2 regions of the Kribbella sp. NBC_00359 genome follow, and region 2 is predicted to be linked to the other one. Evidence: riboswitches for the same ligand, from Rfam matches in the RefSeq annotation. Region 2 holds a riboswitch; the other holds the start of a gene.
The links. Region 2 has a riboswitch for cyclic di-AMP ahead of OG876_RS01085 (hypothetical protein). Riboswitches for the same ligand answer to the same signal wherever they lie in the genome.

Region 1: it holds a riboswitch for cyclic di-AMP, as region 2 does, so the genes downstream of both, OG876_RS15040 (C40 family peptidase) here and OG876_RS01085 (hypothetical protein) in region 2, are expected to answer to the same signal.

What each region holds. Positions count from the first base shown of each region.
Region 1 covers NZ_CP107975.1:3,074,200-3,080,540, reverse strand. The annotation lists gene OG876_RS15070 (MFS transporter) at 1-312, opposite strand, end outside; gene OG876_RS15065 (TetR/AcrR family transcriptional regulator) at 404-1,072, shown strand; gene OG876_RS15060 (GNAT family N-acetyltransferase) at 1,077-1,670, shown strand; gene OG876_RS15055 (YegP family protein) at 1,722-1,907, shown strand; gene OG876_RS15050 (YciI family protein) at 1,968-2,330, opposite strand; gene OG876_RS15045 (threo-3-hydroxy-L-aspartate ammonia-lyase) at 2,547-3,509, shown strand; cyclic di-AMP (ydaO/yuaA leader) riboswitch at 3,800-3,972, shown strand; gene OG876_RS15040 (C40 family peptidase) at 3,972-4,829, shown strand; gene OG876_RS15035 (response regulator transcription factor) at 4,960-5,616, opposite strand; gene OG876_RS15030 (sensor histidine kinase) at 5,613-6,341, opposite strand, start outside.
Region 2 covers NZ_CP107975.1:248,478-254,818, reverse strand. The annotation lists gene OG876_RS01110 (hypothetical protein) at 1-73, shown strand, start outside; gene OG876_RS01105 (IS630 family transposase) at 70-1,155, opposite strand; gene OG876_RS01100 (hypothetical protein) at 1,185-1,799, opposite strand; gene OG876_RS01095 (hypothetical protein) at 2,066-2,410, opposite strand; gene OG876_RS01090 (hypothetical protein) at 2,640-2,876, shown strand; gene OG876_RS01085 (hypothetical protein) at 3,432-4,265, opposite strand; cyclic di-AMP (ydaO/yuaA leader) riboswitch at 4,346-4,537, opposite strand; gene OG876_RS01080 (hypothetical protein) at 5,645-6,238, shown strand; gene OG876_RS01075 (hypothetical protein) at 6,235-6,341, shown strand, end outside.

The DNA.
Region 1 (6,341 bases), 2.8 Mb from region 2:
TACGGCGCGCGCTCCGATCAGGAACTCGGGTGAGTTGGACAACCCCGCCAGGAGCGAGGTGACACCGAACAGCAGCAGGCCGGCCACGAACACCCGGCGCGGCCCGAGCAGGTCGGCCATCCGGCCGCCCAGCAGCAGGAAGCCGCCGAAGAGCAGGGTGTAGGCGTTGATCACCCACTGCAGGGAGTCGGCGGAGAAGTGCAGGTCCGCCTGGATGTGGGGCAGCGCGACGTTCACGATCGTCACGTCGAGCACCACGATGAACTGCGCGAGAGCCAGCACCGCCAGGGTGGCCCAAGGACTGCGTCGCATGACTACCTCACTCAGAAAAAGAGTCTACGTCGTATGTATACGCCGTAAGCTTACGTAGTAGACACTAGGTCTACGGTGTAAACTTGTCAACGTGATCACCAAAGAGAGCGCCCGCCGCCTGGATCCGGAGAAGGTCGTCGACAGCGCGTTGGCCATCGCCGACGACGAGGGACCGGCCGCCGTCACGTTCCGTCGGCTGGCCGGCCAGCACGAGGTCACGCCGATGGCGCTGTACCGGCACTTCAAGGACAAGGACGACTTGCTGGCCGCTCTCGGCGATCGCCTGCTGGCGGACGTCGTACTGCCGGAGCCGACCGACGAGCGGTGGGACAAACAGCTGCACAAGGTGCTGACGGCGTTCGTGACCGCCTTGCGCGGGCATCCGCGGCTGGCAGACCTCACCCTCGTCCGGATCCTGGCGTCCGAGCCAGGGCTGGCCATGGCCGAGCGGACGATGGAGCTGCTCACCGAAGGCGGGTTCTCGATCGATGACGCGGCCGAGGTCGGCCGCCAGTCACTGTGCTCACTGATCACCCTGGTGACGACGGATCCGATCACCCGGGAAGTCAGTGACCCGGTCAAGCGCGAGGATTCGTTGCGGATGAAGCGTGCGGCGCTTGGAGCGCTGTCCCCGCGGAAGTACCCGCTGATCACTGCCGCCGCGGACACACTGATCTGTCCGTCGTCGACCGACCGCTACTACACCTTGGGGATCGATCTGGTGGTCGCCGGCGTCTGCGGCGTACTGAACAAGGAGTAGCAGCTTGGCTCTCAGCGTCCTGACCTATCTGCAGCAGAACAGTCCTGACGAACTGGTGCCGGCGCGAGAGCAGCCCATCGAGGTCAGGCGGGTCGAGGAGGTCTCACCGGAGTTCGCCCGCTACCTCTACACCGCTGTCGGCGGTCACTGGCACTGGATCGGCAAGCTCGGCTGGAACTGGGACCAGTGGGTCGACTGGCTGAGCCGGCCCGGCTTCGAGACCTACGTGCCGTGGGTCGGCGGCGTCCCGGCTGGGTACGTCGCTCTGCGCGGCGTCGGCCAGGAGACCGAGATCGAGAACTTCGGACTGTTGCCTGGCTTCATCGGCCGTGGGATCGGCGGCCATCTGCTCACGGTCGGCCTGCGGAACGCGTGGACCCTGCACGAGCGGCATGCCGGCGTTGACCCGATCACGCGGGTCTGGGTGCACACGAACACCCTCGACGGACCTGCCGCGGTGGCGAACTACAAGGCGCGCGGCCTGACGCCGTACAAGACGGCGGAAGAGGAGCGGCCCGACGCCGACGGGCCGCCGCCCGGGCCCTGGCCGGGCTGGTCCGACGCGCCCGGCGTGGTGCGCGAGGTCCCGCCGGGCTGACGGGACTACGCTCCGGAGCGGAGCGATACCACTACACGCGGAGGTTTACCGATGGCGGGGAAGTTCGAGCTGTACGAGGACAAGTCAGGTGAGTACCGCTTCCGGCTGAAGGCCGGGAACGGCGAGGTGATCGCGACCAGCAGCGAGAGCTACAAGACCAAGGCCTCGGCTCTGAACGGCATCGAGTCGATCAAGAAGAACGCCGCCGACGCGAACGTCGACGACCAGACTTCCTGAAACCTCAGGAAAACAAGGGGGTTCTCCACAGACTGTGGAGAACCCCTTTGTCGTGGACAGTCAGAGACCGTCGGAGAACACGACCGGCCGGACCTCCACGCCGAGGCCCTCGATGCCGGCGTCCGGGATCATCGCCGCCAGTTCGTGCATGCGCTCCGGGGTGGCCGCCTCGATCAGGTAGTAGCCGCCCAGGAACTCCTTCGACTCCACGAACGGCCCGTCGGTCACCGCCGGCATGCCGTCGCGGACCTTCACGACCACGGACTTGGCCGGCTCCGCCAGCGCGACCGTGCTGTGGAACTCGCCCGACGCCTTCGTCGTCTCCAGGAACTTCTGGTGCCCGGCGCCGATGGCCTGCTGCTCCTCCTCGGTCAGCGCGGCCAGCACGTCGGGGTTGATGTTCAGGACCAGTAGGTACTTCACAGTGTCTCCTTCGCCCGTGGCCCCCGGTGTGGGCGCCTCTCGTGCATCAGTACGGAGCGGACCGCGCCATCTTGACATCGCTGGATAACGTCACTCCATGGCAGTGTTGATGCCACGCCTCCGGCGCGGCGGGTCATGGGGCTTTGACTCCCGGCCTTCCCTCGTCGCTCCAGTCGCTTCGCTCCCTCCGCTCCTCAGTCCAGGCCGGGAGGCCCCATGACCGCGCTGAGTCTCACAGATGTCCGGGCCGCCGCGGACCGCATCGCCGGGGTCGCCCACCGTACGCCGGTGCTCACCTCGCGGACCCTGGACGAGCGGGTCGGGGCGCAGGTGTTCCTCAAGGCGGAGAACCTGCAGCGGATCGGCGCCTTCAAGTTCCGCGGCGCCTTCAACGCGATCAGCCGGCTCACCCCGGAGCAGCTCCGGTACGGCGTCGCGGCGTACTCGTCCGGTAATCACGCGCAGGCGGTCGCCCTGGCGGCCCGGATCGCCGGCACGAAGGCGGTCATCCTGATGCCCGCGGACGCGCCGCCGACGAAGGTCGCCGCCACCCGCGGGTACGGCGCCGAGATCGTCGAGTACGACCGCTATACACAGGACCGGGCCGCGCTGGCCAAGGAACTGGCGACCGAGCGTGGACTCACGCTGATTCCGCCGTACGACCATGTCGACGTGATGGCCGGGCAGGGGACGGTCGCGCTCGAGCTGATCGAGGAGGTCGGCCACCTCGGGGCGCTGCTGGTTCCGGTCGGCGGCGGCGGGCTGATGGCCGGCTGTGCGACCGCGGCGACGTTGATGTCGCCGGGGATCCGGATCATCGGCGTCGAGCCGGCCGCCGGGGACGACCACGCCCGGTCGCTGGCCGCGGGCGAGCGGGTGGAGATCGACGTACCGCGGACGATCGCCGACGGGCAGGCGATCTCGACGCCGGGCGAGCTGACGTTCGCGGTGAACCGGCGGCTGGTGGACAGCTTCGAGCTGGTCAGCGACGAGGAGATCCTGGTCGCGATGGCGTTCGCGTTCGAGCGACTGAAGATCGTCCTCGAGCCGAGCGGCGCGAGCGCGCTGGCGGCCCTGCTGGCCGGCCGGATCCGCGGGCTGCCCGAACGCGTCGGAGTGGTGCTGTCAGGCGGGAACGTCGGCCTGGACCGGTTCGTCGAGCTGCTCGGAAATCGCTGAAATCGCAAGGACTTTAGGGTGCCCTGGACACGCACTGTGCCCGTTGTCACAGAAAGCCACCGCGAAATGTGACCGGGGTCACATCGAACCCCCATTTGCCACCTGCGCGACGCTCAGACACGCTCAGGACACCTGATGTTCACCCCGACTCCCTGACCCGTCAGACAGCCCTCCAGGGCCATTCCAGAGGGTCTCTGTGGATCTGAGGGTTTGCGTCGTGATCCTTCTGTTATACAGTCGTCTGCGGTTCGGTAAAGACGACGAACCGCAGACGGGTCAACGCCGAGCCCTGCCAAGGCCCGCCTGCTCCCCTCGAAAATTTATGGCAGGGGTGGGGGACCCAGGAAGTTGGGTCTCGACCGTGAGTGGTCGAAACCCTGGGGTGAAGTCCGCGGGAGCGGACCGGGCTATGAATCCCAGCCCGAACCCGACAGCTAACTTCACAGGCGTCGGGAGACAACCATGCCCGTCACTGCCCGACGGACGTCGCTTTCGCGCGCCGTCAGCCAGAACGACACCAGTACCATCCGGCCCACCGGCCGGACCATCGCGAAACACCGCAAGCCCACCAAGTCGGCGACTCCGCGAGCCACCGCCGCCGTTCTGTCCGTCGGCCTCGCAGTAGGCGGTGGCGCTGCGATCAGCCTCACCGCGTCCCCGGCGACCGCCTCGGCGACCACGACCGCCACCACCACCGTTCCGCGGGGGTACTGGAGCATCCCCAGCAGGCCGCTGCTCCGGTACGGCGACAGGGGCCCGACCGTGAAGTACGTCCAGCGGGCTCTGCACCTGGGTCCGGACGGCTACTTCGGCGCCAGCACCGTGCGGATTCTGAAGAAGTACCAGGCATCCTGGGGTCTGCGCGCCACAGGCTCCACGGACAAGGCGACCTGGGGCCGCCTCACCTACACCGCCAAGCACCACCTGCTCTACGGTCCCCACCGCAGCGGCTCGAGCACCTCGACCGGGACGTTCCGGGCCCGCGTGCTCCGCGAGGCCGCGAAGCTCAAGGGCACGCCGTACCGCTACGGCGGCACCACCCCGCGCGGCTTCGACTGCTCCGGCTACACCGGCTACGTGTACAAGAAGGCCGGCAAGAAGCTGCCGCGTACGTCGCGTGCGCAGTACAGCGCGACCAAGCACATCAGCCGGAAGACCGCCAAGCCGGGTGACCTGGTGTTCTTCAAGAGCGGTGGCGGCGGCGTGTACCACGTCGGCATCTACGCCGGTGGCAACATGCTGTGGCACTCCTCGCGTCCGGGTCGTCCGGTCGCCAAGGCGAAGATCTGGACCAGCAGCGTGGCCTTCGGCCGCGTCTGAGTCCCACCGGTCAGCGCCCTTCCCCCCGGGCGCTGCCGGTTCGTCAGCGTCCTCTCCCCCTAGGCGCGCTGACCACTGAAACCGGCACGGGCCGTCGTCCCCCACCCCTCCGACGGCCCGGGCCGGTTTCTCAATCGTCCAGCAGACCGGCCTCGTAGGCGAGGATCGCGACCTGGACCCGGTTGGTGGCCGAGAGTTTCACCAGCGTCCGCGACACATGCGCCTTCACCGTCGCCTCGCTCATGAACAGCGTCTTGCCGATGTCGGAGTTCTGCAGTCCGCGGCCGACCTCGATCAGCACCTCCCGCTCCCGTTCGGTGAGCTTGCTGATCCGCTGCTGGGCCAGCCGACGCCGATCCGCGCGCGGGTCCGCGGCGAAGTGCCCGATCAGCCGCCGGGTCACCGCCGGCGAAAGCATCGCGTCCCCGGCCGCCACGACCTTGATCGCCTGCACCAGCTCCCGCGGCGGTGTGTCCTTCAGCAGGAAGCCACTCGCGCCGGCCTGCAGCGCCCGGAACACATAGTCGTCCAGGTCGAACGTCGTCAGGACGACGACCTTCGGCGGATCCGGCAGCGCCTGCACCGCTCGGGTCGCGGCCAAGCCATCCAGCCGCGGCATCCGGATGTCCATCAGGACGACATCGGGACGGTGCTCCTTCACCATGGCCGCCGCGTCGACTCCGTCGTCGGCCTCGGCGACTACCTCAAGGTCGTCGTCCGACTCGAGGATCATCTTCAGCCCGGCCCGCACCAGCGCTTCGTCGTCCACGATCAGCAGCCGCGTCATCGTTCCCCTTCGTCCACGAACACAGGCTCAGCACTCCGCCGGTGGTCTTCCCAGGGCAGCCAGGCTTCCACGCGCCAGCCGCCTTCCGCCGTCGGTCCGGTCGTCAGCCGACCGCCCACCAGTTGCACTCGCTCCCGCAGGCCGACCAGTCCGGCCCCGGCGCCTGGGAGCAGTGAACCAGCAGCCACCGGCCGCACATTCGTCACCCTGACCGTGACGCCTTCACCAGGAGCGCCGTGCACCTGCACCTCGGTCGACGCTCCCCGCGCATGCTTGTGCACGTTGGTCAGCGACTCCTGGACCACGCGATAGATCGTCCGCCCGAGGGACGTCGGTACGTCGTCCGGCAGCGCGAACTCGCTCGTCACGCTGACCCCCGCGTCCCGCGACGCCGTGACGAGCCGTTCGAGATCCGCCGCCTGTGGCACCGGCGCCAGGTCGGCGCCGTCCACGCTGACGTCGGAGCGCAGTACGCCGAGAACCTCGCGAAGATCCTCCATCGCCTGCCGCGCGGTCTCCCGGATCAGCCGGGCCGACCCCTCCACCTTGTCAGGGCCGACAGCCGGGTTCACCTCGAGGCCGCCGGCGTGCAGGGCGATCAACGAGACCTTGTGCGCGAGTACGTCGTGCATCTCCTGGGCGATCCGGGCACGCTCCCCCAACCGGGCCTGCTCGCTGCGCAGCTCACGCTCGGCCTCGGCCCGCTCGGCCCGGTCCCGCAGCGA
Region 2 (6,341 bases):
TGCCTGCGGCGGATACTGCGGGTTCGTCGTGGCCGAGTATCTCCCGCAGATCCCGCTCTTACATCTCACCTAGTGGTCCGTGTTTGAAGTGGTCTGACGGTTGGCTTTCCTGAGGATTTGGTCGGCGGTCTTGGTCCAGACGAAGGGGTGGCAGCGGTCGTTCCAGCCGTCGATGAAGGCCCGGATCTTGGTGTTGAGGTCGCGTACGGAGTTGAAGGTGCCGCGGCGGATGGCCTGGCGTTCGATGATGCCGAACCAGACCTCGACCAGGTTGAGCCACGATCCGGACGTCGGGGTGAAGTGCGCCTGGATACGCGGGTTGGCTGCCAGCCAGGCACGGATCTCGGGGCGCTTGTGGGCGGCGTAGTTGTCCATCACCAGGTGGAGTTCGGTGCCGTCCCCGTGGTCGGGGTAGGCCTTGGCGACCTGCTTGAGGAAGGCCAGGAACTCCTGGTGGCGGTGCCGGGGCTTGACCGCTGCGGTCACCGTGCCGGTGGCGATCTCCAGGGCCGCAAAGAGCGTGGTGGTGCCGTGCCGGACGTAGTCATGGGTGCGCCGCTCGGCCAGCCCGGGTTGCATCGGCAGCGTCGGCTGGGTCCGGTCCAACGCCTGGACCTGCGACTTCTCGTCCACACACAAAACGATCGCGTTCTCCGGCGGCGCCAGATACAACCCGACCACATCGGTGACCTTGGCGACCAGTTCGGGATCGGTAGAGAACTTGAACGTCTCCACCCGCCACGGCTGCACCCCGTAATCGCGCCAGGCCTTGGCCACCGTGCCATTACTCACTCCCAGACGAGCGGCCATCAGCCGGCTCGACCAGTGCGTCACCCCCAGCCGCTTCGGTGGCGGCTTCAGCGTCTCCGCCACGATCTTGCGATGGTCGACCACCCGCGGCCGCCCCGAACGCGGCGCATCATCCAACCCGCCCAGCCCCCGCTCGGCGTACCGCTCCCGCCAGCCGATCACCGTCGGCCGCGAAACCCCCACCCGCTCCGCGATCGCCGTATTCGCCTCACCGTCGGCCGCCAGCAGCACGATCCGCGCCCGCTGCGCCAGACCCGCCCGGCCCGACGACGACCGAGCCATCCGCAACAACCGCTCCCGATCACCCTCACGAAGAACCAGCGCAGCAGCAGGTCGATTCGCCATACCCCATCCTGACGCACACCAACCGTAAATCAACTAACTACACGCGACACTAGGTCGAACAACCCGTAGCCATCGAGGCCCGGGCCCGGGATGTTGAGTTGCGCTACTTTGTCGAAGCCGTGCACGAGCATCGCGGCGCCGGGCTTGAGACCGTAATTCAGCATCTTCAGCCCGGCCTCACGCTCGGAGACCTGAACGTGCTGGCCGGGACGGAACACGGCCCAGTCCTGGTAGTGCACGTTGACGTAGTCCCAGACGACGCCGCCCGCCGGCATGACAAAGACAACCCTGTCCTGGATGTGCTGGAGAATGGTCCGTGGCCGCCCCTCCCAGTACCTGCTCGGAGCCAGTAGCCGGATCGGCTCCACGAGCAGCGGAAGCAGATGGATGCCCTGGCTGTACGTATGGACGATGCCGCGCTCGATGGTGATCGACTCGGTCGACTCCAGGACGGACATGAAGTACAGCTGGGTTCCCGCGTCGGCCCCGAGCTTGATTTCAGCCGTTCGTTTCTGGACCACGTTGATGTCCCAGTCCCGGACAGCGGGCAGTGCCTCGCGCAAGTCTCGGAGGTACTCGAGGCCGTTGCTCGAGCTGGTAATTCGCACCTTTGCTGCGGTGCCGGCCACCAGTTCCGGCACCACACTGAGAGCGTCCATCGGGCCCTTGACCTGGTTGGCCAGATCCTCGCCAGCAGGCGTAAGAACCCAGTCGCCGTGACCGCGCCGCTCGATGATCGGAGTGCGCCAGTTCTTGCTGAACGCTTCGTCGAGGTCGTCGAGGTGCTTCTTTACGGTGCGCTCGGTGACACCGAACTCGGCGGCAACCGCTTTAAACGAACGCTTTTTCCCTGTAGCGCTGAAGATACGTCAGAGTTTCGAAGGTTAACTCCGTTAATACGCCGTCCAGATTACTCATCGTCGGTCGTGGTCCCCCCACTTCGGCCCGGCATCAGCAATCGTTTGAACGATGCCGGGATCTGGTATTGACCAAAGTAGTAAGCCAGGGGAGGGGCGCAGAGGTACAGAACGACAACCCAAAAAGCGTGGTCGAATTTTCCTTGAAGGGCGCCGACCAAGTAGAGAATGACGACGACAGTGCTGCCCACCATGTACATCCAGGCGAGCCAACGCCGCGTCGTGTGCTCGGCCACTGTGTCGTACGAACGTGGCCCGAGCTCGCTGAGTTCGAACTCGCTGAGTTCGAACTCAGCGTGACGATCCGGCGGGTTGCCGCCTTGGTCGTTCGCCATCATCTTCCTCACTCTCCGTGGGGGCCTCCCGGGGATGGGGTGCTCCGGGATTCCAGAGGGCGGATGCCGGGGCGTGCAACCACTAGTAAGTGTGCGGCAGCAGACAGTGGCCCCCTGGTGTCATTCAAAAGGCATGACCCTGCATTTTGCGGCTACTTGCCGCAGGTTGCTGCTTTTTGCCGCATACCTGTCCTATGCTGGATGAATGCCCAGCAACGGAGCGTCACCGGCAGTGGCCGACGTCGACGATGGACCAGCTCGCGTGAGCGTGTCCTTGACCGGACCGATCCTCGAGGTGGTTCGTGAGCTCGCGCGCGCGAACGGAATCACCGAAGGTGATGTCACCCGGCGAGCGATTCGATTGATGAAAGACATCACCGATGATGTCGCGGCTGGTGCGGTTTTCCGCGTCCAGCGCCCTGGCGAGGAGCAGGAGCGGATCCGCTTCCTTGGACTCCTCGGCGGCTAGCGATCAGCCCGAACCTGCACAGGACCTCCACCCTCCCGGCTAGCCGGCCAAGTGGGATTGGGCTGGTGCCCAGCCCGCGTACGCACGGGGCGAGCCAGCCGCCGCGATCGCCGTCGCCGCCGAGCTGAACCGGCGCCCGTACCGGCGGCCAAGCCGCAGCCAACCAGGCCAGGTGACGGCCTGTCCCCCCCATTCCGGCTGAGCGGCCCGGCTGTCGGCGCTTCAACGCTCTGGTGATGAAGGTCGCCAGCTCGCGTGGTTCCACCCGACCGCATCTCGGGATTCGTAGCCTGGGCGAGATCGACGCGTTACTGGCATGTGTGCCCCGTCACCTATGACTTCTTGATCCCCCATGTCAGTCTGTCCCCAGACCGACCGGCGAGGGGACAGTCTTGAAGTCGACGAAGGTCACCAGCAGTGGAGAACGAGCCGATCAGCTCGCGCTCGACCCGGACAGGTATTTCGCCCGGGTTCGCGACGAAGCGATGACGGCAGCGATCGAGGATGTCGAGGCGCGCCGTACCCGGCGTGGGTGGGTACGGCGGCACCACGGAGTTACTGCTCGAATGTTGCGCCTGATAGGTCTGGATGATCCTTCGGGGCGGAGAGCCCCGCGAGGATAGCGGCGTACAGATCCGCAACTGTCTGCACCGTCGGCAGGTCGACCTTCGGGTGAAAAGCCTCGGGATCGATCGCGTCCATCGTGATCATGCCGAACAGGACGGTCTCGGTCGCGACGTACACGGCCAGGAACGACTTGTACTCCTTGTCCCGACTCCAGCCTGAGGGTTCGGCTTCTCCGTTGCCGTCCTGCCAACTCCGGGCTTGGCGGGCGTCCAGAGCGCGGAACGCTTCCGTCCCGCGACCACCGTCTCCCTCGTAGACCGTGCAGGTGGACTTCTTGCCACGGCCGTGATGGTTCTCGGGGACCAGGCGCCGGTCCGGCGCCTCTCCTTCCACCCGGAAGAAGCAGACCCGGACCTGGCTGCTCCAGCCGCCGTGCAGATCGAACAGGCCGGCGAGGGTCGCCTTTACAGCTTCGCCGGCGAGCCGTTCGCGAGGGAGGGTCTCGCCGGGATCGAGGTGCGCGAGTCGTTGCAGGTGCGCTGCCAGCGGCGCAATGACGCTGTTGATCGTCCGTACCCGCTGCGCGATCTGGGCGGTTTCCCGCTGTCGTGCTCTGCGGGCCCGGATCGTCGCGAGCCCGGCGAGGGATGCGGGGATGAGGATCATGATGACGGTGCAGCAGATCCCGACGCGGCGCATGATTGTGCGGGTGGAACCGCTGAAGATCCACCAGTCGGTGGAGCCAGCCGGTACGTCGGCGTAGTCGACTTGGAGGGACCAGGCGTACGCCGCGGCCGCGGCGGCGAGACCCCACAGGATCACCTGCCACCAGGAGACGCGGCGGTACCACCGGGGCCGATCAGGCGCACCTGATCCTTGACGTCGGTTGGATTTGAGCATGGCAAAGCTCCCGACGCCTGTGAAGTTAGCTGTCGGGTTCGGGCTGGGAGTTGATAGCCCGGTCCGCTCCCGCGGACTTCACCCCAGGGTCTCGGCCACCCACGGTCGAGACCCAACTTCCTGGGTCCCCCACCCCTGCCATGATCGTTCGAGGGGAGCACGGGTGTCCTGGCAGGGCTCGGCGTTGACACAGGTGCAGACCAGCACAGTGACTGGACCACTTTGACTCTAGCAGCCCGGACCGCCAGTTCTGACCACATCCACAACCCGGCACTTCGCCTGTAGATCCCTTATATAGAAGGGTTACAGACGAACTCTCACATGCCTGCCGGTGTCACCACACGTACCCACACGTACCTGGTCGCGCCGCTGGCGCCGTGGTGTGAACCGGTGGTGACCAGGTAGATGAATCGAATCGTGTCGACCACAGCCCGGCGCGTCGATCTGGGCGCAGGCCTGTAGGACAACGACGTCGACGACAAGTCCACCGGCTTCGGAGACCTGACCGGCCATCAGTTGACTGCCGGCCCGCGATCTCCGCAAGGCCCGGTGCAGATCCGCAAACCTCCCCTCAGGCACCTACGAACTGGTCGCCGAAATCTGGCCGCCGGGCACCTTGGGCGGCGAAGGCAAGGACCTCATTGCCGAATCGCGCTGCACATCCTTCACGGTCCGCTGACCGCGGGGCCCGGTCGGCCGCGCGATTCCGCCGGCCGCGAGTCGTTCTCCGCGACGTGAAGGCCAGAACGCCTGCCCATCCGGCGTTGTGGCTGGCCCCGACCACTGACGGCGTCACCGTGTACCTACGGTGCACCGTGACGATCGCGGAGGAAGTCTGGGGGCCGACCGTCCATGTTGTGAAGATCCCAGCCAAGCCGCGGATCATTACGGCGAATTAGGTTTCGTCGCCACGCCGTCCTCGCTGTCTTCGGCCGCTCTGGGGTTGACGACGCCGTGCGACCTCGAGCTGGTCCGCCGCCGCGACTTCAACCCCAACACAGTTCACCCTGCCGTCCTTCATGGCCGCCGGCACTTCACCGACCGGCACCCGGGACAGGTGGCTGGCCGACAATCACCCACCGACGCCTGATGGTGATCGTCGTCCCGACTGACCAACCTGCAAGGCCCGGTGTCCTTGGACGACCTGCGACCCCGCCTGGTGGGCCTTCGCCTGCAGGATGAAACCGAGCTGATCCGCCGTCCGCCCTACCCACCAGATCGGCCCCATCAACAATTTCAGCTATCAGCTAACGCGCTGACCGAGACCGAAAAGTGTCGGTGCCCGCGCTCACACTGTGTGCATGACTCGTAGCGACAGCGTGGTACCGGATCGCGTGACCGCCGATTGGCTTCGCGGGTTCGAGCAAGATCTGGAGGCGGACCTGAAGCGGGCCGCCGAGGTCGTGGATGAGATGGACAAGGCCAAAGCCCGCGGTGACGAGGGACCGGTCAACGAGGGCGACCTGGCCTGGGTCGTCGAGGTGCTGAAGCGCCGAGAGGAGCTGCCGGAACTCAGGAAGCAGGCCGACGCCGACACCGCCCGGGAACAAGTGCGCCTGTCCCGCAGCCGGCCGACCTCGATCACAGTCACAGCACACGCCACCGTCCTGGTTGCCTTTGTGGTGACGCTGTTCGTGTCGTTCTCAATGTGGCGCCTGGCCGCCGCGGTAATGGTGGGGCTCGGAGCTCTGTTCCTGGCCGAAGCTTCGAGCAAGTGGACCGGCGTGCCGATCGCGATCAACGTGGTGTCGATCCTCCTGGTGATCGTGAGCGGCCTCGGGATGTACGGGGTGCTGCCCGTGTACTTCGCCCTCGTACCGATCCTGACGATGGGGATGATCACCTACCTCCCAAGACCAGATCTCTCGTCGGCAGATGGTGAGGCGCCGCAGTGAACTACTACGAAGAAGCGCCAGCTGGCGGATATGCCTCAGCCAGGGACCTGGCCCGGCTCGACAGCCGCGTGTCGTCCGAGATCCGTGATCTCGAGGAGCAGGT